Regions from separate parts of the Bacillus sp. SRL337 genome, predicted to be linked through region 1. Evidence: riboswitches for the same ligand, from Rfam matches in the RefSeq annotation. Region 1 holds a riboswitch; each other region holds the start of a gene.
What was found. Region 1 has a riboswitch for S-adenosylmethionine ahead of AC4E8A_RS02480 (5-methyltetrahydropteroyltriglutamate--homocysteine S-methyltransferase). Riboswitches for the same ligand answer to the same signal wherever they lie in the genome.

Region 2: another riboswitch for S-adenosylmethionine. It lies ahead of mtnK (S-methyl-5-thioribose kinase); the one in region 1 lies ahead of AC4E8A_RS02480 (5-methyltetrahydropteroyltriglutamate--homocysteine S-methyltransferase).
Region 3: another riboswitch for S-adenosylmethionine. It lies ahead of AC4E8A_RS19410 (methionine ABC transporter ATP-binding protein); the one in region 1 lies ahead of AC4E8A_RS02480 (5-methyltetrahydropteroyltriglutamate--homocysteine S-methyltransferase).
Region 4: another riboswitch for S-adenosylmethionine. It lies ahead of fbpA (Fur-regulated basic protein FbpA); the one in region 1 lies ahead of AC4E8A_RS02480 (5-methyltetrahydropteroyltriglutamate--homocysteine S-methyltransferase).

Annotation. Positions count from the first base shown of each region.
Region 1 covers NZ_OZ481793.1:486,049-491,759, reverse strand. The annotation lists gene AC4E8A_RS02480 (5-methyltetrahydropteroyltriglutamate--homocysteine S-methyltransferase) at 1-1,039, opposite strand, end outside; SAM riboswitch class I at 1,129-1,230, opposite strand; gene AC4E8A_RS02475 (MFS transporter) at 1,453-2,697, opposite strand; gene AC4E8A_RS02470 (MDR family MFS transporter) at 2,879-4,252, opposite strand; gene AC4E8A_RS02465 (hypothetical protein) at 5,146-5,711, shown strand, end outside.
Region 2 covers NZ_OZ481793.1:2,112,189-2,117,899, reverse strand. The annotation lists gene AC4E8A_RS10465 (pyridoxal phosphate-dependent aminotransferase) at 1-1,054, opposite strand, end outside; gene AC4E8A_RS10460 (carbon-nitrogen family hydrolase) at 1,158-1,946, shown strand; SAM riboswitch class I at 2,296-2,450, shown strand; gene mtnK (S-methyl-5-thioribose kinase) at 2,541-3,713, shown strand; gene mtnA (S-methyl-5-thioribose-1-phosphate isomerase) at 3,725-4,771, shown strand; gene AC4E8A_RS10445 (MBL fold metallo-hydrolase) at 4,880-5,711, shown strand, end outside.
Region 3 covers NZ_OZ481793.1:3,833,989-3,839,699, reverse strand. The annotation lists gene AC4E8A_RS19420 (thioredoxin family protein) at 1-56, shown strand, start outside; gene AC4E8A_RS19415 (hypothetical protein) at 231-584, shown strand; SAM riboswitch class I at 701-808, shown strand; gene AC4E8A_RS19410 (methionine ABC transporter ATP-binding protein) at 993-2,012, shown strand; gene AC4E8A_RS19405 (methionine ABC transporter permease) at 2,005-2,673, shown strand; gene AC4E8A_RS19400 (MetQ/NlpA family ABC transporter substrate-binding protein) at 2,702-3,535, shown strand; gene AC4E8A_RS19395 (carboxymuconolactone decarboxylase family protein) at 3,694-4,059, shown strand; gene AC4E8A_RS19390 (YuzK family famiily protein) at 4,408-4,566, shown strand; gene sufC (Fe-S cluster assembly ATPase SufC) at 5,047-5,711, shown strand, end outside.
Region 4 covers NZ_OZ481793.1:2,216,585-2,222,295, forward strand. The annotation lists gene AC4E8A_RS11095 (SE1832 family protein) at 1-115, opposite strand, end outside; gene AC4E8A_RS11100 (hypothetical protein) at 513-743, opposite strand; gene AC4E8A_RS11105 (GTP pyrophosphokinase) at 1,034-1,783, opposite strand; gene AC4E8A_RS11110 (AI-2E family transporter) at 1,989-3,101, shown strand; gene AC4E8A_RS11115 (hypothetical protein) at 4,008-4,193, opposite strand; SAM riboswitch class I at 4,496-4,607, shown strand; gene fbpA (Fur-regulated basic protein FbpA) at 4,687-4,881, shown strand; gene AC4E8A_RS11125 (ISL3 family transposase) at 5,132-5,711, shown strand, end outside.

The DNA of each region.
Region 1 (5,711 bases):
TTAGAATATTTCCGTGATGCGTGGAGGCAAAACCGCACTGCGGGCTGATACACAATTGTTCCAGAGGCACAAATTGTGTTGCCTCTTCAATACGTGCCTTGATGTTTTCCTTGTCTTCCAACGTACCATGCTTTGACGTGAACACACCAAGCACAACCCTCGGCCCTCCGTCTGGTATGTAATCCAACGGCTTGAAGTCACCAGAACGGTCATCATCATATTCCAGGAAAAATCCGTTTACTTTCTCTTTGGCAAATAACACAGGCGCAATTTTGGCATAGCTGCCTTCGAAGGCCCATTTCGACCGGTAGTTGCCTCTGCAGAGATGAGTCGTCACAATCAGGTCATCCGGCTTATCCTCCAATACACTGTTCACCACGTGCAAGGCTAAATCAATCAGTTCCTCCCGTGAGTAGCCGCTGTCGTTGAACGGTATCTCCGGCGCGTTCAGCCCGGCAATATAGACATCATCAAATTGCAGATAACGGCAGCCTGCATCATAAAAAGCTTTTACAGCCTCACGATAGGTCTGGATTACATCCTCCGCATACTCCTGCACATCCGGATAGATCTCCAAATCACGGATGCCGGCATTGAACAACTGATTGGGACTTGGAATCGTCTGTTTGGCAACCGCCCTGTCTCCGACGATGTCTTTGAATTCAACAAAGTCCTTCACATGCGGGTGATCCGGGTTAAACGAAACCTTCCCTGTAACACGCACATCGTATCTTTCGGTTTCCTCACCTTTAAAATGGAACCCGTGCTCTGGAACGTATCCCTCCACACCATTTAAATGCTCAAGGAAATCGGTGTGCCAAAACCTGCGGCGGAACTCCCCGTCGGTTACGGCCTGGAGCCCGACTTCAATCTGTTTGTCTACAATTCGTTTAATTTCTTCTGTCTCGATGCTGTGCAATTCTTCTGAAGATAGGCTTCCTTCCTGAAATTCCTTCCTCGCCCGATGAATCCTCTCCGGCCTTAATAAACTCCCTACATGATCCGCTCTGAATGGTGCAGCAACCAATGTCTTTGTCATCTGAATCCCTTCCTTTTCTGCAAAATGTAAAAACCCCTCTTCTCGGCATAAGAAGAGGGGTTGATTAAACAAATGTAAATGACCGTCTCTTCTTATCTTCTAGCATTACGCTACTGGAATTGGCACAGTACTATAAATAGTCCGCTGCCGAGGTATCAAAGGGCCAGTCCCTCCACCTCTCTGGATAAGAAAATGAAACACTATTAAGTTATTAAATACACTATAAACGGCAAACGGTCCGATGTCAACTTATTTTTATAATTTTCTTGCAATTACTGGTCAGGACAGGCCATTCCCTTTGCCACCCCCGTTTTCAGGGTACAGTTCACATCCAAGACAGCGATACAAGGAAACCCTGCACAGTTTCCAGAGGATCAGGATCTCTGTCCAGGAAAAGAATCAGGAACAGCAGACTAGTTCCGCCCGGCTGCTTCCTGCTTTTCTTTTAAAATAATCACGCCGATCAAGCCAAACATGGAGAAAATCACCGGGGTAAAGAAACCGTAGTAGTATCCAACACCGATAGTCCCCGATGTGGACTGAACCCATTCCAATATGAATCCGAAAACGCCCGGCAGCAAAACCGCACTGAGAAAACCGCCGGTATTCGCAAACCCGGAAACGATACCAGATTCCGTGACAGGGAACGATTTACGAACAGCGGCAAACGTCAATGAATTGGCGCCGAATCCGAATCCTATGAGAAAAATCAGGACGATCAGCAAAAAAAACGGCGGATGTCCTTTAAATAAAAGAAAGGCAGCCCAACACGTTAGAACCATGATATGAAAAACAACATAAGGCCGTTTGATTTTTCCTAAACTGCTTGAAACCCATCCTATCAGAGGGGCGCCAACCAATGCGCCAATTAGACTGATCATAATGAGTTGGCTTGCTTGTATACGCGTCATCCCATACATATCCATTGTATATGGAACTGCCCATGACCCAATAAACCCTATATATCCCCCTACAATCCCAAAATGACACAAGAATAAGGCCCATGCCTGGCGGTTCAGGAATATTCTTCGCAGTACGACTGCTATTTTTTCATGTTGTACGTTACTTTTCACAAATAAAGATTGCTTTGGTTTTTTTACAAGTATCAAATACAGAAAGAAACTGCACAGACACAAAAGAATCCCCGCTGTTAGAAATGCTTCCCTCCATCCAAGCGAGACGATGACTGCAGAGAAAGGAACGGTTGCCAGTAAGAAACCAAGACTTCCTGTCATCCCGGCAAAACCAATCAATCGTGGAAATTCCTCCTTGCCAAACCATAAACTAAGGATTAACACCATACTTACCCAGATCGTGGCATCCCCTATTCCCGTGAGGATCCGTGCAAAAAACAGGATGAATGCATGTGTGCCGAGGCTATAAAGGATTGTCCCTATACCCGTAAGTGCCGCACCGAAAATAAGAAAAACATTGGGTCCATAACGATCAACCAAAATCCCCATTGGAATCTGTAAACCGGTGTATACAAAAAACTGAATACTTGCCACCAATCCTATGGTGGACGCCGTCACACTGAAGTCAGCCATCAATTTGTCTGTGATCAAGCCCGGAGCCGTCCGCTGGCTCGATATGATCAAATAAGTGAACAATACGGAAGCAAATATGATCCATCTGAATTTATTGTTGTTTTTGCTCAATGAGATCTACTCCTGTTTGCTTTTACTCCTATATATATGGGTTACGCCAAAAAGTAGGAACAAAAGATCAAAATGAACAAGGGAACGATCTCTTTGGCCGAAGAGTGAAAACGGCATAAAAAAAAGCAATGCGCAGATCTTTAGGACGGCGCATTACTTTTGATTTTCACTATTTTACTTTCTAATTCAATGAGAGTTGTTTCCCTTTTTCACCAAGTAACATTCCTGCTGTCACGATGGCGCAAACTGCTAGTACCACGAGAATTATAAAGACTGTGTGTAAGCTGGTCTCTAACACATAGCCTCTTAACTGGTCGCTCAGCCACAGGCCTGAAACGGCAATCCCGATGGACTGGCCCAAGTTCCGCATTAAATTGAATGTGCCCATGGCCGCTCCCCGGACTTTCCATTCAACGGCTGATTGGACCGCTACAGTGAAGGCTGTCAGCGATAAGCCGAAACCAAATCCAATGATTGCCGTGACAACCATCATCCACGGCACAGTCGTATGTTCATTAAATAGTACTAATCCTAAGCATCCCGCTGTAATGACCGTAATCCCCATTATCGTAATTCTTCCAATGGAGGTTTTGGCTAACAGTTTCCCTGACAGGACCGCAGCGAACGGCCAGGTAATGGACATCGGCAGCATTGTCACACCAGACAGGGTGGCATTTAAATTCGTGACCCCCTGGACCCATAATGGGATATAGAACGTGACGGTAACCAGAATGAAGCCAAGCAGAAAACCTGCAATAGTCGAGATCGTGATAAAGCGATTCTTGAATAATGAAAGGGGCAGCATGGGCTCTTCCGCCTTCGATTCAATCCAGATAAATAGACAGATTCCAACGACCGCCAGAATCATTAAAGATAGAATTCCAGTCGTCACTTGCTTTTGTTCCTTTAATAAGGTTAAGGAATACAGGAAGGCCGTTATGCTGACAGCAAAAGTGAAAATCCCGCCATAGTCGATTTTGTGTTTTTTCTTTTCTACATTCTCCTTTAACGACGTCCATAACAGGAAGAGCGAAATGATTCCGAATGGAAGATTCATATAGAAGATCCAATGCCATGAAATGGTATCCACAATGAACCCGCCTGCAAGCGGACCTGCTATCCCCGCTATCCCCCAGACACTGCTCATCCATCCTTGCATTTTGGCACGCAGTTCAAATGTAAAAACGTCACCAATGATGGTAAAAGGAAGTGTCGTCAACGCCCCTGCTCCAATTCCCTGAATCAAGCGGAACAGGACCAGCTGTTCCATCGATTGTGATAACCCGGAGAGCATCGATCCTGCTAGAAAAATACTGACCCCTATAGTAAACATGATCTTTCTACCAAATAAATCGGCCAGTTTCCCAAAGACAGGCGTACTAATGACAATGGCCAGAAGATAGACGGAGATGACCCAGGTATAAAGCTCACTCCCTCCCAGATCTTCTACAATCTTCGGCATCGCTGTGCTGACAATCGTTCCTTCTATCGCAGTTAGAAACGTTGCAATTAATAAAGCAAAAACAACTGATTTTTGTTTGGTTTCACTATTCATTTTGTATTATCCCTTTCTTCTATGTAAATTCCGGCCAAAACCAAACGAAGATGCGGAGATCAGGATATCTGGTGTGCACTTTCTTCGCCTCTATTTAAAAAAGTACATGAAAATCCTTCATCTATCTTACCACTTTAATGCTCAAAAGACAGATGAAGTAACTTGCGTATTCCAACGATTGATGAAGCAGGGCTGCTCATACAGGCTTCTTTTCTCCTTAAGCTCCTATCCTTCCAACGAAAAAAGACATCCTTTCCGGGGCTAAAACATAAAATAGCATAGCTTCTAGAGGAGGAACCTGCCACCGTCCCCCCCCCCTTTTTTAGCAGTGCATTCGTGACTAGTATGGTTATGGAACACGTTCTTCAAAATGATTTCCGCTCCAGGCGTGCGGCGAGCCCGCCTATCGATCCAATCATACAGGTGGTAAAAAAGACTAAAAACCACAATAAGGAGGATTCTTTTGTGTTCCATTAAAGCCCACGTTAGTTTAAGTGCAATTATTCACAAACTTTTGGTTTTGACCATTTTTAACCCATTAAAATTAAAGCTGAATTTAATCACCTAACATATTTATAAATGTATATAGAAACCTCGAAAAATAAACGGAGGTGTAAGCTTGTCCATATCTCCGAAGTCGTTATTTTCTACTCACCTAACCAGTAGCACCCCAGGCGGTGCTGTTGGTTTGGCTTTTAAATTCCCATCTGGAAACTTATCCATTAAAGTATCACTAATTGGGGTGATACTATTATTCGTCCAAGCCAATTCCTTGTACTTACCATAAAGTATAGAACGATAACCGTGAAGTAAAGCAAACCTAGTGCAAAGTAAGTGAAAATGGCCGTTATAGGTTTATCTCACTTAATAAAAAATAGAAAGGAACTAGATAAATGATGAGAGATCTCGAGAAAGGAATATTACCTAAACTTAGAAAAGGAAACAGCTATCACCCAAAAGAATTGGTGGTTGCTCCTGAAAGTTGTGATTTTTTCCCGTTCAAGTGTGATTGTCCTCCTGGACCTCAAGGAGAACAGGGACCTTCTGGACCTCAAGGAGAGCAAGGACCTTCTGGACCTCAAGGAGAACAAGGACCTCCTGGACCAGAAACCAGTATTTGTGATTGTTGTGTTTCTCCTCTTCAAAATGTTCTACAACAACTAATCGGAGAAATGGTTATCCTCCCAACTATTGCAGACCCACCAAATGAACCCCCCCTTCTATTTTTAGTTACCATCAATGATGTAAATGATTTTTTGGTTACTGTTACAAACGAAATAACATCCACAACTTCTGTAGTCAGCATCGCAGACTTACTTGGGGTCGCCTTTTTACCCGGACCTGACATTGAATTGGAACCTCCTGTCGATTTCCCAGGCGAATGTGCCTGTCGCGAACGACCACTTAGACAATTATTTGATACTCTTATCGGCTCAACAGTAGATATTAGGCTCAGTCA
Region 2 (5,711 bases), 1.6 Mb from region 1:
CCGCGACATGTGCTTCTTCAAGCAATTTCTTAAAGAAGGATTCCGAGGTGTAGCCTTCTGGCACAGGCAGCCAGGCGAAGAAGGATCCTTTGGGCGGTTCCACATCCCAGCCGATTTCCTTTAAACGCTCAAAGAGGAAGTTTCGTCTGGATTCATACAAAGATACCAATTCATCCACGCATTCCTGTGAAGAGGTAAGTGCAGTGGCAGCAGCCTCCTGAACGCCCCCGAACAAACTGACATGCAAGTGATCCTGAAGAAGGTTCAATGCCTCGATCACACTCGGATTGCCAACTGCAAACCCGGCTCTCCATCCAGCCATATTATAGGTTTTGGAAAGGGTATATATTTCTATTCCGACATCCTTTGCCCCTGGTGTCTGAAGATAACTCAAAGGCTTTTTGCCATCAAAACCGATGGCACCATAGGCCAAATCATGGACCACACAGAAGTCGTGATCATTTGCGAGTTCGACCGTCTCTGAGAAAAATTCTGAAGTGGCGATGGCTCCGGTAGGATTATTTGGATAATTCAAGAACATCAATTTTGCTTCATCCAGAATACCTAAATCGATCTTTGAATAATCTGGAAGGTACTGATTTTCTTCCAGGAGAGGCATCGGCTCCATTTGCGCATGTGCAAGTGCGATTCCCGACCAGTAGTCGGGATAACCTGGATCAGGGACCAAAGCAGTGTCCCCTTCATTAAGCAGACATTGGCTGACTTCGATTAAGCCTGCCTTTCCTCCGAACAATACAGCCACTTCTGTCTCCGGATCGATGTCAACATCGTATTCGCGCTTATAGAACTTAGCTGCTGCTTCCTTAAGGAAGCTATAGCCTCGAAAAGGGGAGTATTTATGGAACAGGGGATTCTCAACCGCTTCCTGTGCCGAACGAACGATATGTTCCGGGGTCGGCTTGTCAGGATTTCCCTGTGCTAAATTGATCACATCGTGTCCTTCAGAAGTCACTTTACTTACGTCTTTGACAAGTCTGGCGAAAAACTGTTGAGGAAGATTTTCTAAGGTTATTGAATGATTGAAGATTTTCATAAGACGCTCCTTTTGAAAGATTCTTGAAATTCTAGTAGCTTATGTTATATGGTTAATGAAAAAAAGTCTAGCTAATTTTTTGAATTTTCGAGGAGGGGGACCTATGGGTTTAAGGGTAGCATGCTTGCAGATTGATATACAATTTGGAAATCCAGACGAGAACTATAAAAATGTCTCGGATGAGTTCCAGCGCTTATTTGAAAAAGAAACGAACATCGATGTCGTCGTGCTTCCGGAACTATGGACCACCGGTTACGACCTGACGAGGCTTGATGAAATCGCAGATGATAAAGGCATCAACGCACAAAAGTTCCTTTCAAGCCTTGCTCAAGAATATAAAACAAATATCGTCGGAGGCTCTATTGCTAAGAAAAGCGAAGAAAATGTAACCAATACGCTATATTCTTTTGACCGGAATGGCGGCCTTCTCGGCGAATACAGCAAAGTCCATTTATTCAAGCTGATGGATGAACACCACTATCTTTCGGCAGGGGATACCAGCGGGGCAGTGACAATTGAGGGAGTTCCTTCAGCCGCCTTCATCTGCTATGACATCCGGTTCCCGGAATGGTTAAGAACGCACACAGCAGGAGGCGCAGAAGTACTTTACGTCGTGGCCGAATGGCCATTGGCCCGAGTAGGTCACTGGCGCACGCTGCTTCAGGCGAGAGCGATCGAGAATCAGTGCTATATAGTAGCCTGCAACCGCAGCGGCAGTGACCCGGACAATGAATTCGCCGGCCATTCTATGATCATCGACCCTGGGGGAGATGTGACCTCTGAAGCAGGCGAAGGGACAGACGTTATCACAGCCGAGCTTGATCTGGAAAAAGTAAAGCAGGTACGAAACCAGATCCCGATTTTCCAGGATCGCCGGCCGGAGCTTTATTAAGTTTGACGAATCAAGACTCAGTTTATGATTCGTTGGGATGTTTGTCGCGTAACGAGACCAACCAGGGCTGCGATTTTCATTGAGAATTGAATTGTGTCTCGATAGTGCCGGAATCGCGGCTTGTTTTAAAATGTGGACGTCATTTAGTCGCGTTTCGTTCACAACCGGGGCAGATTTTACAACGTCGATGAATGGACACTTCCTCTTTTTTAGCTTATTGCCCCACCCGCGAAGTCGAACAACTGGAGCGAAAATCGTTTTATAAAAAAAGGGTTGACAATTGCCTCCAAACTTAGTTTAATGTTTATCAGGAATAATAAAAATGTTTAGAAAAATCAAATAGGACATTCTCTTATCAAGAGTAGGCGGAGGGATTTGGCCCGATGAAGCCCAGCAACCGACTGTCACCAGCGAGACTGGAGCGTTTTTAAATAAACGCTTGATGCAACCTGACAGCACGGTGCTACTTCCAACAGAAAGAGGAATCTTTCTGGCAGATAAGAGGTGCGAAGTCTCATGTCTTCAAGCCTCTTTCTGAATGAAAGAGGCTTTTTACTTTGCTGAAAAGCCTTGTTAACCAAGGAGGAATATAGAATGGCACTTGTAAAACCTAACGGATATTATCCTTTGACAGAAGAAAGCGCCCTGAATTTGGCAAAGGCATTAGGCTTCTTCAATGAAAATGACGAATTATTCTGCAGTGAAATCGGGGACGGAAACCTGAACTATGTTTTCAGGATTGGGACCAATCTTTACGAAAAATCGATCATCATCAAGCAGGCGCTTCCTTACGCAAAAGTCGTCGGCGAAAGCATGCCGCTTACATTGAAGCGTGCCCAGATTGAAAGCAGCGCATTGCAGAAGTACAGTGAATTCACCCCAGAGTCTGTTCCAAAACTATTTTATACAGATACGGAACTGGCTGTGACGGTAATGGAGGATTTATCCAGTTACAAGATATTGAGGAAGGCCTTGATAGATGGGGAGGAATTCCCGCTTTTACCGACCCACATTGGTCTTTACCTTGCCAAGACTCTCTTTTTCACATCTGATTTTGGCTTGAACGGGGGAGAAAAGAAAGAGCTGGTCGGCAGATTTATCAACCCGGAATTATGCAAGATCACGGAGGACCTTGTGTTCACCGACCCTTTTCACGACCATGACAGCAATGATTTTGAAGACGAACTGAAGGCAAAGGTTCAGGCTCTTTGGGATGACCCTGTCGTAAGACTTGAAGCAGGAAAATTGAAAAGAAAGTTTTTAACCCAAGCCGATGCTCTTCTGCATGGTGACCTTCATACCGGAAGCATCTTTGTCAGGGAAGACGATACAAAGATTATTGATCCTGAATTTGCGTTTTATGGGCCAATCGGATTTGATGTGGGACAATTTTTTGCTAATATCCTGCTGAATTCCTTGTCGCTTCCCAAAGATGACCATGCCGGCAGACTTCAAATCATTTCCGAAACTTGGGAGGTTTTCTGCTCTGAGTTCACCAACTTATGGAAGGAACATAACCAAGAGACCTATTCTACAACCACAGGATACCTCGATCATATCCTGGCTGAAATATTCGAAGACTCAATTGGTTTTGCGGGCTGCGAAATAATCCGTCGTACAATCGGGCTTTCCCATGTGGCAGATCTTGACGGTATTGAAAATAAGACAAAAAGAATAAAGGCAAAAACAGAGGCAATCGAATTGGGCAGAAGGTTGATTCTGCAGCGTAAAATCATTAAGAACCCTTCACAACTCTCACTCTATTAAGGGGGAAAAACATGAAAACCGAAATGCAAACCATTCGTTCTGTACAGTGGAAGGATGATCATATCCTCCTGCTTGATCAGCAAAAACTTCCGCATGTCACGGAATATATCAAACTCACTACAATAGAAGAGGTATGGGAAGGCATTCACAGTCTGAAAGTGAGAGGAGCTCCAGCCATCGGGATAACAGCTGCATTTGGGCTTGCACTATGGGCTCAATCATTTCAACAGAAGGACAATTTCCTTGGCTTTTATTACGAGTTGGAAAACAAACGACACTACTTGGAAACCTCCCGACCCACTGCCGTCAACCTTGCTTGGGCATTGGGAAGGCTTGCAAACCGGTTTGCCCAGGCAGCTTCGGTGGAAGAGGGACAATCACTTCTGTTGGAGGAAGCGCTTGCCATCGCCAGAGAAGACGAGGAAGTATGCCGGAAGATCGGGGAACATGCAGTAGAATTATTTCAGGCAGGAGATGCTGTCCTGACACACTGCAATGCTGGGGGAATTGCCACAGCGAGGTATGGGACAGCGTTAGCCCCCTTTTATGTCTTAAAGGAAAAAGGCCTCGATCTGAAAATATATGCCACCGAAACAAGGCCAGTCCTTCAGGGGGCACGGTTGACTGTCTGGGAATTGATGCAAGCTGGGATGGATGTCACTCTCATCACAGATAATATGGCGGCCCACACAATCGCCGAAAAAGAAATTTCAGCCATAATCGTTGGCGCTGACAGAATTGCAGCAAATGGGGATACGGCCAATAAAATCGGGACACGCGGATTGGCCATTTTGGCAAATGCCTTTCATATTCCGTTCTATGTGGCGTCACCGTTATCCACCATAGATCTCGCTATTGAAACCGGAAAAGAAATCCCGATTGAGGAACGAAACCCTCAAGAGGTGACACACTTAAACGGGGTTGAGTTGGCTCCCAAAGGAGTGAAGGTCTATAACCCGGCGTTTGATGTGACACCAAACGAATACATCACCGCCATCATCACCGAGAAAGGCATCATAAAAGGAAATTATAAAGAGCGGCTCCCTGCGATAAAATAATTCATCATCTGAAGCCTGATACAAACGGTTGTTTTGTACCAGGCACTTTTATTTTGTACGGAAATACTTTAAGTAAAGTATAATGAAAGAAAAAAACGAGGGAAAATGATGCCAAGAAAGAAGCGATATGAAAATCAAGATGATGTCAGCAATCAAAAATCCTTCAATGACATGATGAAATGGATGAAAGAAAGACGGACAAAGATAAAAGATCTCAAGACACAGATTCCTCAAGCAGGCAAGAAGGAGGCTTCCCTTCTAAAGCAAAACAAGGACAAGCCTACCATTACATGGATCGGCCACTCAACCTTCCTGATCCAGTTGGATGGTCTGGCTATTTTGACTGATCCGGTTTGGGCCAGAAGGATGGGAATGGGAAAAAGACTGACTGATCCCGGACTGCTGCCGACGGACATTCCGAATGTGGATATCGTTCTCATTTCACACGGCCACTATGATCATCTGGATTTTGCTTCAATTAAAAGGCTTAAAGGCGATCCTGTTTTCTATATCCCTTTTGGTCTGAAATCTGCCTTTACAAGAAGGGGCTATAAAAAAATCATAGAAGCAAATTGGTGGGATTCTTTTAATGAAGAAGGTATTGCCATTGATTTTGTTCCTGCACAGCATTGGACCAAACGGACGCTGACAGATACTAATACCTCCCATTGGGGCGGCTGGGTCTTGAAGTCAGCGGCAGGAACCAGCATACACTTTGTCGGTGATACGGGGTATTTTAGAGGGTTTAAAGAAATTGCCGAGAGACTTTCACCCGAAATCATATTAATGCCGATCGGTGCTTATGAACCTGAATGGTTTATGAGTGACAGCCACATCACTCCGGAAGATGCTGTTAAAGCGTTCATGGAGATGAATGCCTCATTATTCATACCTATGCATTACGGTACCTACCGGCTCGCCGATGACACCGGCCCAGAAG
Region 3 (5,711 bases), 1.3 Mb from region 1:
CTGTTCCGTATTTACATGAACAAATGAGCGATTTGATTAGTGCCGATTCAGTCTGATGAATCGGCACTTTTTATACCGTTCTTTTACATATTTCTCGGGAAATTTTCAACTTTCATTCAAATCGACACGATCAATCATTCCCATTTCAGAAGTTGTCGAGGAGTTTCAAAAGGATTTCTATCCAGAAGGTGGAACTAATATACAAGAGACTTGAATAAGGGGATGAGCGATTGGAAAAAGAGATCTTAAGAATGATGGAAGAAGTCAATTTGAGATATCATTTGAAAGCAATAATGCCGGAGACACCTTTTGTGGTCGCTTTTAATAATGGGGTTGAGGTGAGGATGGTTTCCTTTGGAAAGAACATTGAACTCGCTGTGGGAAAAGGAGAGAATTACGAATCAGATTTTATAGTAGAAGGAAGCCCTGAACAAATTAGTGTGCTGCTTGACGGAAGGGAAAAGCTCACGGTCCTTTCGGGAAGGCAGGAAATATCTGTGATCGGTACGTACAGGGGATTATTATTTGTAGAATCCATCTTAACATTATGCAGAATTCATGATGCAGAGCCGGTAGTCATTTAGGAAGAACTTTTTAATGAAAATTGTTGACAGCAACAAAAAACCAATGTAAAATCACATTCAGAAGTAAAGATTACTTTTATCCATTAAAGGATTAATTGAATAAAGCGAATTACTTGCTCTTATCGAGAGAGGTGGAGGGATGTGCCCTGCGAAGCCCGGCAACCGTCAACTATGTTGAAATGGTGCCAATTCACACAAAGCTGTAGTGCTTTGGAAGATGAGAGAAAGGTGAATGATAAATTATCATGCCTTTCTGCTCATTGCAGGAAGGCATTTTTTATTTGAGGTTCATTCCTATCAGAAAAATGTTTAGGAATGTGTTGAACGCAAATAATAATACAGCAATGTTTACACAACGGCACTAAAGCCTACTAGTCTTATAGGTTTAGTGGAGAGAGGTGAGGTAAAATGATTAGTATTTCTAATGTGAGCAAGATTTTTAACAGTAAAAAGGGTGCCATATCTGCGGTGGATGATGTGAACCTAACTATAGATGACGGAGAAATCTTCGGGGTGATCGGTTACAGCGGTGCCGGAAAAAGTACACTGATCCGTATGTTGAACGGACTTGAAATCCCAAGTGAAGGGACAATCGATGTCAACGGCCATATTGTTTCACAGGTAAAGGGTCAGAAACTGAGAAACGCACGCCACGAAATCTCTATGATCTTTCAACATTTCAATCTCCTTTGGTCGAGGTCTGTCAGGGATAATATTGCATTTCCTCTGGAAATTACTAAGGTTGCCAAGGAAGAACGAAATAGGAGAGTCGATGAGCTGATTGAACTGGTTGGTTTGAAAGGGCGGGAGGATGCTTATCCTTCACAATTGAGCGGCGGCCAAAAGCAGCGTGTTGGAATTGCCCGGGCTCTTGCCAATAATCCAAAGGTCTTGCTATGTGATGAAGCGACTTCAGCACTTGACCCGGAAACAACTGATTCCATCCTTGATCTTCTGGTAGATATCAATAAACGACTGGGATTGACGATTGTCCTGATTACCCATGAAATGAAAGTGATTCAAAAGATCTGTCACCGGGTGGCTGTCATGGAAAACGGGAAGGTAGTCGAATCGGGGAATGTACTGGACGTTTTCAGGAACCCGCAGCAGAAGATCACTCAGCGTTTTGTAGGGGAAGTGTCCGAAACTGGAAACACGAAGGATGCCATTGAAAATCTCATTTCGCACTATCCAGAAGGAAAAATTGTCAAACTCACATTTGTTGGGGAACAGACCGAGCAGCCGCTCATTACGAGCTTGATCAGGAACTTTGATATCAACGCCAATATCATCCAGGGAAGCATTTCCCAGACACAGGACGGATCATACGGCACGTTGTTTATTCACTTAGCTGGTGCCGATGAAGAAGCAGCAGTTGAGTACCTGAAGAAACAAACAGTTGGGATTGAGGTGATTAATCATGATTGAAACTCTCTTTCCAAACGTTGATGGAGAAAAAATGTGGGAAGCGACCCTTGAAACCCTGTACATGACAGGAATGTCTGTAGCTATAACACTAGTGCTTGGAATTATTCTTGGTCTTTTATTATTTTTAACCTCCCCTAATAACATTTGGGCAAACAAGGCAGTTTATGCCGTAACGAGTGCAGTAGTAAATGTCTTCCGTTCAATCCCGTTTATTATTTTGATTGTGCTGTTGATTCCGTTTACGAAGTTCCTTCTAGGGACGATCCGCGGAGCCAACGCAGCGCTTCCTGCCCTCATCATTGGGGCTGCACCCTTCTACGCCAGAATGGTGGAAATAGCCCTTAGGGAAGTGAATAAGGGCGTCATCGAGGCTGCGAAATCAATGGGAGCCAAAACCTCAACAATCATATGGAAAGTGCTGCTTCCTGAATCAATGCCGGCATTGATATCCGGAATCACTGTAACAGCCATAGCCCTTGTCGGTTTTACAGCCATGGCAGGTGTCATTGGAGCAGGCGGCCTGGGAAACCTCGCCTATCTGGATGGGTTCCAGCGCAGCAGGGATGACGTCACTCTTGCTGCAACGATCATCATTCTGATCATCGTCTTTATCATTCAAATAATTGGCGACATTTTGACGAAAGTAACTGATAAAAGATAAATACATTAAAGAAAGAAGGAAAAGAGACATGAAAAAATTAATCGCAGGTTTGTTTACAGCAGCAAGCATCTTTACATTGGGAGCATGTGGAACATCAGACGAAGGCGGCCAGGCTGACGGTGGAGAAACAAAAGAAATTACGGTGGGGGCTTCTAACATTCCCCATGCTGAAATCCTGGAAAAAGCCCAGCCTCTTCTTGAAGAGAAAGGTTTTGAGTTGAATATCGAGACATATCAAGATTATGTCCTGCCCAACAAAGATTTGGAAAGCGGCGAAATTGATGCAAACTACTTCCAGCACATTCCGTATCTTGAATCACAAATTGCTGAACAGGGATATGACTTTAAAAATGCAGGCGGAATTCACATCGAGCCAATCGGTGTTTACTCTAAGAAATATGATTCCCTTGAAGAACTGCCTGAAGGGGCAACGATTCTTATGAGTAACTCAGTGGCTGACCATGGCCGTATCCTTACTTTACTGGAAGCCAAAGGCCTGATCACTCTTAAAGAAGGTGTTGAAAAGACGGCTGCAACACTCGAAGATATTGCTGAAAACCCGAAAAATCTTCAATTTGACTATGAATATGAAGCAGCTCTTCTTCCTCAATTGTATGAAAGCGAAGAAGGCGATGCAGTACTGATTAACTCCAACTATGCTATTGATTCAGGATTGAACCCTCTTGAAGATTCAATTGCCATTGAAGATAAGGATTCTCCATATGTGAACGTAATTGCTGTAAACAGCGGTGACGAAGACAATGAAGCAATCAAAGCCCTTGTAGAGGTTCTTCATTCAGAAGAAATCCAAGACTTCATCTTGGAAGAATGGGGCGGAGCAGTCGTTCCAGTTAAAGAGTAGCAGATGCAAAAACAGCTCGTTCCTTAATGGAGGGGCTGTTTTTTTATAGAATGCAGTTTGATGGCTGTGAAAAAAGCATCTTCGATTTATCATAAACTCCTTTCATTTTGCTCATACTAGTTTTGAATTGGACATTAACAGGAATGGAGCTGGAGCAAATGGAAATGGATTTCAGAAATTCAACTGAAGCTGCTCTGCATCACTATAAGCAGGGGTTAGGTGAATTCACTAAAAAAATGCCTGAACTGGCACAACATTATAATGCATTCACGGAACAGTGCTTTAAAGAAGGAGTTCTTTCTCAAAAAGAAAAACAGTTGATTGCGCTTGGAATCAGCTTATACTCCCAGGATGAATATTGCATTATTTATCATACCAAAGGGTGTGTGGACCAAGGGTGCTCAGAAGAGGAAATCCTCGAAGCTGTAGGAGTAACCGCTGCATTCGGAGGCGGAGCTGCAATGAGCCAGGCAGTAACACTTGTCCAGGAATCGTTCCAGGAACTAAATCAACTTAAGCAATAACTCTTAAAGCTGACAGCCTTGATTTGTCAGCTTTTTTTATATGATATATGAACTTTACCGCTTTAACGCATCCGGGGACTGTCCCCGGATGCGTTAAAGCGGTAAAGCGGGATGGCTCAGCATTGAGTGGTTTCAAATCGGCAGTATATCGCGGGAATACTGTGAAAATATAAGGGTGAGGGGTTCGGGGTATATAAAAACAGCTGTAACCCCCGTTAAAAACTGGAAATCCTTTAATATGAGTTTTGTCTTTAAAAGCAGAGGGTAGTATCATTATGAACGTAGTTAAAAACCTGAAAGGAATGATTCATTATCAACGACTCTTTAAATATGGAGTATACGAATGAAATGGAAAAGGCGATGCATGGGGCTCACGGAGTTGGCTATGAAACGTACAAAAGGAAACATGCAGTTCGTATGCAAGTGGAAAAGAGAAGAGAGAATGAATACATCGAAAGCAGAAGAATGATTGCCGATTTGGATCGTAAAGTACACGCTAATATATAATAGGAAGAAACCGGGAGAAAAACCAGTGTTTATGACACTGGTTTTTCTTTGTGTTAAGGTCCACGACTGTGCTGCTATAACATGAGTTGAAAAACACTTCCCGTACTATCTGGGATAGCAAGAAGAAAAGAGCAGTTCCCCCTATTCAGAGAAGAAACACAAGTATTCAAGGGGAAATCAGTGCTTGAGATTTTCCGAAAACAACAATCTGTACAGCCTGTATTTACTGATTCGGAATAGTTTGTTACTCTTATTCAAGGAGAGCAAATAAGTACACAAGTACCGTTTTCAGAAGTATATCCTTACATGTTTGGCATTGCTGGAGTAAACAATAGTAATGGGCATAAATATGGCTTATTCCGTTGGTTTCAGCTCGGCTCTAACAGTTGCTTATAACTTTTATTTGTTATAAGATTGTAATGAGAATAAATTGAGAATGGTTAAAAATAAACTTTCTTATAAAGTCACGGAGGTATAATAATGGCAGGTTCAACTCTAACAATTAAAGATCTTCATGTTGAGATTGAGGGTAAAGAAATTTTAAAAGGTGTAAACCTTGAAATCAAAGGTGGAGAAATCCATGCGGTAATGGGTCCAAACGGAACTGGTAAATCCACTTTATCTTCAGCGATCATGGGACATCCTAAATATGAAGTAACAAAAGGCAGCATCACTTTCGACGGCGAAGATGTTCTGGAAATGGAAGTAGATGAGCGTGCAAGAGTGGGGCTATTCCTTGCTATGCAATATCCAAGTGAAATCAGCGGTGTGACTAATGCCGACTTCTTGCGTTCAGCGATCAACAGCCGCCGTGAAGAAGGACAGGAAATTTCTCTAATGAAATTCATCCGCACAATGGATGCAAACATGGAAGAACTTGAAATGGATCCGGATATGGCACAGCGTTATCTGAACGAAGGATTCTCCGGTGGTGAGAAGAAGCGTAACGAAATTCTTCAATTAATGATGATTCAGCCTAAGATTGCGATCCTTGATGAAATTGACTCTGGTCTGGATATCGATGCGTTGAAAATTGTATCGAAAGGGATCAACAAGATGCGAGGAGAAGAGTTCGGATGCTTAATCATTACCCACTACCAGCGTCTGCTTAACTACATCACTCCAGACAAAGTACATGTTATGAT
Region 4 (5,711 bases), 1.7 Mb from region 1:
TCTCCGATTTTTCCGTATTCCGGCCGACGGATTCCAATTTTTCCAGGTCTCCCTGAATGCGGACATAATCCGACTTGACCTCACTGATCTTGTATTCCAATTCTGCTTTCGTCATCTATGTACCTCACCTTTCAACCATTTTCAATCTCCATTATAACAATTTCAAAAGAGTTTCATGAATGAAATGCTTTTCAAATCTCATCTACTGGATTTCATCTGCCGTTTCCGTTTAGTTACTATGAATGTGACCAGCCCCATGCCAAGCAGGATCATAGACAGCCCTGCCCCATCATGGCAGAGACACGATAGCTCTCTATTAACTGATAAAGGAAAAGAGTCAGCACGATTCCCAGACAGACGAACCCCTTCGCTTTACTTTTTAAAAGATGGTGGAAAAGATAGCCAATGCCCATGAGACCTGAATTAAATGAGCAGTTAAAAGGATCACAGACATTCCAACACCAGTTTCCATTTTCCCCCTCCTTTTAATGGATGCTTTATCCGACAATCATTTATAAAACTAACCAAAAAGAAATGATGATTAGAGTTACTAAACCCGTTATGGACTGAATCCAAATCATCCGCTTGCTTATTCCAGCCTTCCTTTCAAGCTGATAGATGTAGCCATTGGTGAATGCGTATCCAATCATGGACATGGCATATCCTTGTGCATCATAAAGCAAAGTGAAATACCTGATGATTCCCAAACCAGCCATGGTCATTCCTGCAGTACCGAGTATCATTTCGCAATCAAGCTTTTATCCTTCATATTTTAACACCCCTATGCGTTCTCGATATGTTGTTAATTCTTTACCATTAACCATATCCATAAGCCAAAATATCAATTGGGCTGTATCAAAGACCAACCCCTGATAAGGTTCATTTATTCAGACTTTCATCCGTGCCTTGTTGCACCCTTACTTTATTAGACGCTTTTACTAATGGATTAGTTTCGTTCAGGACTAAAACAAAAAGCAGCCCATCTCAGCTGGAATCAATCTTTCAAGCTGAGATGAACTGCTATAGATCTCTACTATTCTGACAACCTTTTTGTGCTCAAGCTGTACCTTTGCAGTATCGATTGTAAAATGGGATCAGCTCCTTCTTCAGTAAATAAATCGAGATCGAGACTGTCCTGCTTCTTCAATTCTTTTACTTCTTTATGGATATTCTCCATCTTGCGGTCCAGTTCGGCTGCGGAGCCGGCTGCTTCCCTTAATTCTGTGGAAAGCCTTTCAGGGATTTCCTTATCATATTTGTAGTAGATTTTGTGTTCAAGACTTGCCCAGAAGTCCATTGCAATCGTCCGGATCTGTACTTCCACATAGACTCTCTCTTCGCGGTCGGATAGGAATACAGGAACCTTTACGATAAGATGCAGACTCTGGTACCCATTCTGTTTGGGGGTGTGAATATAATCTTTCTTATCGATTACTTCGACATCCTTTTGGCGCTCGAGCATGCTGCTCAGCGTGTAAATATCTGAAATGAACGGGCATGTCACTCTGATACCCGCAATATCCTTGATGTTTTCCTTAATCGAATCCAGTGAGAGGTCGATATCCTTTCGAAAAACCTTCTTCAGGATGCTTTCGGGTGCTTTCAGACGTGAATTGGTATGCTCTATCGGGTTGTAATCGTGAATATATTGAAATTCTTCTTTCAAAATATTTATTTTTGTATTCATTTCATCCAATGCAAATTTGTATACCGCTGAGAATCTGGCAAGCTCTGTTTTGAAATTCTTCAGCTGTAGTAGATGGTGCTGTGAAAGTGTTTGCATTCTGTCATTTCCCTTCAAAGTAGATGGTAATTTGTTACCTTTTTCACAAGTTCTATCAGTTATCATGCTCTTCAATCGCAGTTTACTCTCTAAAGCGGTTTTCGTCAATAACGTAAAATTCAGTCAATCCTCTTCCAATCATTGTTAAAACACCAGCTTCCTGTTATAATCAAGCCATTACATAATTGAATAAAGAGGTAATGTCGTGTCTAAGAAAAATTTGCAGTTCTGGTTGATACAAATCCTTTTGATTGTGTTAATTGTATTTGTATCTACGAAAATCTCATTTTTGTTTCATCCTATCACCATTTTTATCACAACGCTGTTTTTCCCGATTTTGATCACACTGTTTTTGTACTTCCTTCTGAACCCGATTGTCAACTACCTTCAGCGCTTCAAAGTGCCAAGGGTTGTGGCCATCCTGATTATTTACGTATTGATCATCGGATTGCTGGTTCTGGCTATTGGCAACATTGTCCCGACAATCACAAAACAGTTCACAGCACTTGCCAATGAACTTCCTAAGTATGCTTCAGAAACAGTCCAGTACTTTGAAAATCTGTCTCAATCTGCAGAGTTCAAAGAGTTCATGAATGAACAGCAGGATCTGTTGGATTCAGCACAAGAAAGATTGGTGGGCTTTGCCAACGACCTTCCTACAATTATTACAGGAAGCTTCCAAAACATCTTAGGGTTGGTTGCCAATATTGCCATCATCCTTGTGACTGTACCGCTCCTTCTCTTCTACATGTTTAAGGATGGCCATAAGTTCCCTGTCGCGGTCTCAAAGTTTTTGCCGGCTGCGTATAGAAAAGAAGCCATGAACATCATGAAGGAAACGGGAAGTACACTGGCCGCCTATATTCAAGGCCAGGTTACAGTCGGCTTGTTTGTCGGAGTCCTTTCGCTGATCGGGTATCTGATCATTGATTTACGATTTGCGTTGGTCTTGGCGATAACTGTTTCTGTCACAAACATAATCCCGTATGTGGGCCCATTGATTGGCGGTGCTCCGGCAGTCATTGTTGGCTTATTCGAATCACCTACAAAAGCCTTTCTTGTCCTGCTCATCCTTGTGATTGCACAGCAAGTGGAAGGAAATATCCTTTCCCCGCTCATTTTAGGAAAAACGCTGGATACCCACCCGGCAACGATCGTCATCCTGTTATTGGCGGCCGGAAATTTAGCAGGCGTGCTGGGAATGATCCTTGCTGTTCCTACTTATGCGGTCACCAAGACCATCATCATTAATTTGGTGAAATTTTTAAAGGCCAAAAAAGAAGCTAAACTCAGAGTTGAACCAGGGCCTGAAGGGTAAAAAAGAGTCCCTTGAACATAAAATGTAACTCGTTCGGTTGAGAGGGAGAAAATGCCTATTTGCTGGTGGTTTTGCCGGTTAAAATACAAAGACTTTTGCAGGCTGTTTTGAAGTGTAATATGTATGAAAAAATTGCCCAAAAAAGAGGAGCTGCCAACGACCTTGCAGCTCCTCACTTCTATTATGCGTTATTTAATAAAGCCCCAGATCGGTTGAACAGCGGGTTTCCCGTTAAACTTTGCATTCTTCAGCAATGAAACCAGGTTCTTTGCTAATTGAGGTTTATAGAGGGAAAAATTCCCCTTAATTAGCAAATAGTATTGAAAACAGCTTAAATAGAGGGAGAATTTCCTCTTATTTGACTCAAAAAACGTGAAAATAGGCAGCTTTGCTTTGTATAAAGGGAAAAACTCCCCTTATTTTCCGCAAAAACCACGTCTACTCTACATCTAACGGTAAAATCTCCCCTTATTTTTTCTATCACTCGTTACTCCCCCTTTCTCTTCCCATCTAGTGTATCTGGCAATAACGAATCCGCGGACAAATTTGTACCATAAAATGCAGACCAGTTTGCAACACCACATACATTTATGCGGTAGTGCAAATTGGCCTGCAAATCAGTATGCCACAATAAGCGAAAAAACTTCAAAACCATTGGTATGCCGATAAAAAAGCCGATACAAAATGCTATGCAAATTGTACCGCAAATTACCTTTCAATTTATTGGTTTCTCCCTCTGTACTGAACGGGTTAATAGAAAATGTTCACGGGGGACTTTTTTATTGTATTGCCTGTTCCTGACTTGACGAATCAGCTGCACCATTATTCTTGCTGCCGTTGAGGAATCAATATCTCAACCTAAAAGGCTATTCCGCACCAAGCTGTGAAGGAAATTTGCAAAAGCCTCTAAACTGTTTGGTCCCGTCTGTCACATGCAACAAGAGACTCAGTTATATCCTTCATTGAAACCGTTTGTCCGACGAACAAAGGCATTAACTTCCCGACAATCGGTCCCTCTATCAGCGTTATTAATAAACTGACTATCACCCACAAAATGAGCATCATCTTCATGGTCACCAGATAAATATTCATGCTAAAACCGCCTTCGAGATCGATAATGACAAGAGGAGTCGTGCGGGAAGGATAGGATAGAAATCACCAAGATCAAGAGGCATCCTTCTCTGCTGTTTCTTGGAAGTCTTGTTTTTGTTTGCCCATATCACTTCTCCCCTTTCTTTCGGTACCTCGTTATTACAGCGGTATCGGGAATCCACTATAAGGGAACGTTTGTGAATGCATTTAAAGTTTACATAATAATATTATGTGTTATAGACTTAAATTCTAGTTGACAGGTCGGAATAGTAAGTTTAAACTTAGAAGTAATAAAAAGGAAATACTTATCCAGAGAGGTTGAGGGACAGGCCCTGAGAAACCTCAGCAGCAGAATCACGGTATAACGTGGGCACTGTGCTAATTCCTGCAGGCAGATTGCTTGGAAGATAAGTTGAGGTTGAAGCACCAAAAGAATGATCTCCCTCTTCTTGTCATTTGATAGATAAATTCATAGGGAGGAATTTTTTTTTTTATGGGTGAATTAAAAGAAACAGTTGAAAACCGGCGAAACGAGTTAATCAGAAAGTTGATTAAATTGGACCAATATAAGACAAACCAAGAGCAGCTTTTGGATTTATCGTTACCCGATCTTGAATATACATTTTACAAAAATCAGTTGAGTGGTCACCCTCATGACAGTATGCAATCCATCCGTTGGAGAAAATAATGTCTAAAAAGACAAATGAACGTGTTCATTTGTCTTTTTTTATGGCTCTTTTCGTAAACTTTGCTGCTACTTAATATGAATCTCAATTACTATTTTGGTCATTCACCGGATAACCCCCTGTGATCAGGAATCTCCCTTTTCCGGGCTCTATTATATTTGTTGGGGTAGGTTTTAAGGCAAAAAAATACACGCAAGCTCCTTAATCTTTTACACTTGAGTTGACTAGAAACAAGACAAAGATAGGAGTTGCGTGTACATGCATTTTAACATGGTTTTACCTGGATTAGAAGAGGTTAGGATTTTGAAAGCTGAGGAAATAGGGGAGGCATACCACCTGCATATTGAATTGCCCAAAAGGAAACATATGTGTCCTGCTTGTGGTGATCAAACGACCAAGGTACATGATTATCGTCTTCAAAAGATTCAACACCTTAAGCTCTTCGAAAGGACTACTTACTTGTTCTATCGAAGACGGAGGTACAGCTGCCACTGCGGCAAACGCTTTGCCGAAGATAATCGTTTTGTCCAACGGTATCAACGACATACCATTGAATGGAACCAAGCCTTAGGCCTCCGGGTGATTCAAGGGAAGAACTTCAAAGATACAGCCTGCCAGTTCCGCACATCTCAGGCCACAGTAATCAGGCGTTTTGATCATATTTCTGCCTCTCAGTTAAAAGAGGTTGAAAAGCTCCCACCTGTGATTGCGATCGATGAGTACAAAGGAGATACCAATGCAGGAAAGTACCAGTTAATTATAGCTAACGGGGAGACTAGAGAGCCATTGGATATACTTCCAAACCGCTCAGTAAGCACCATTAAGAAATACC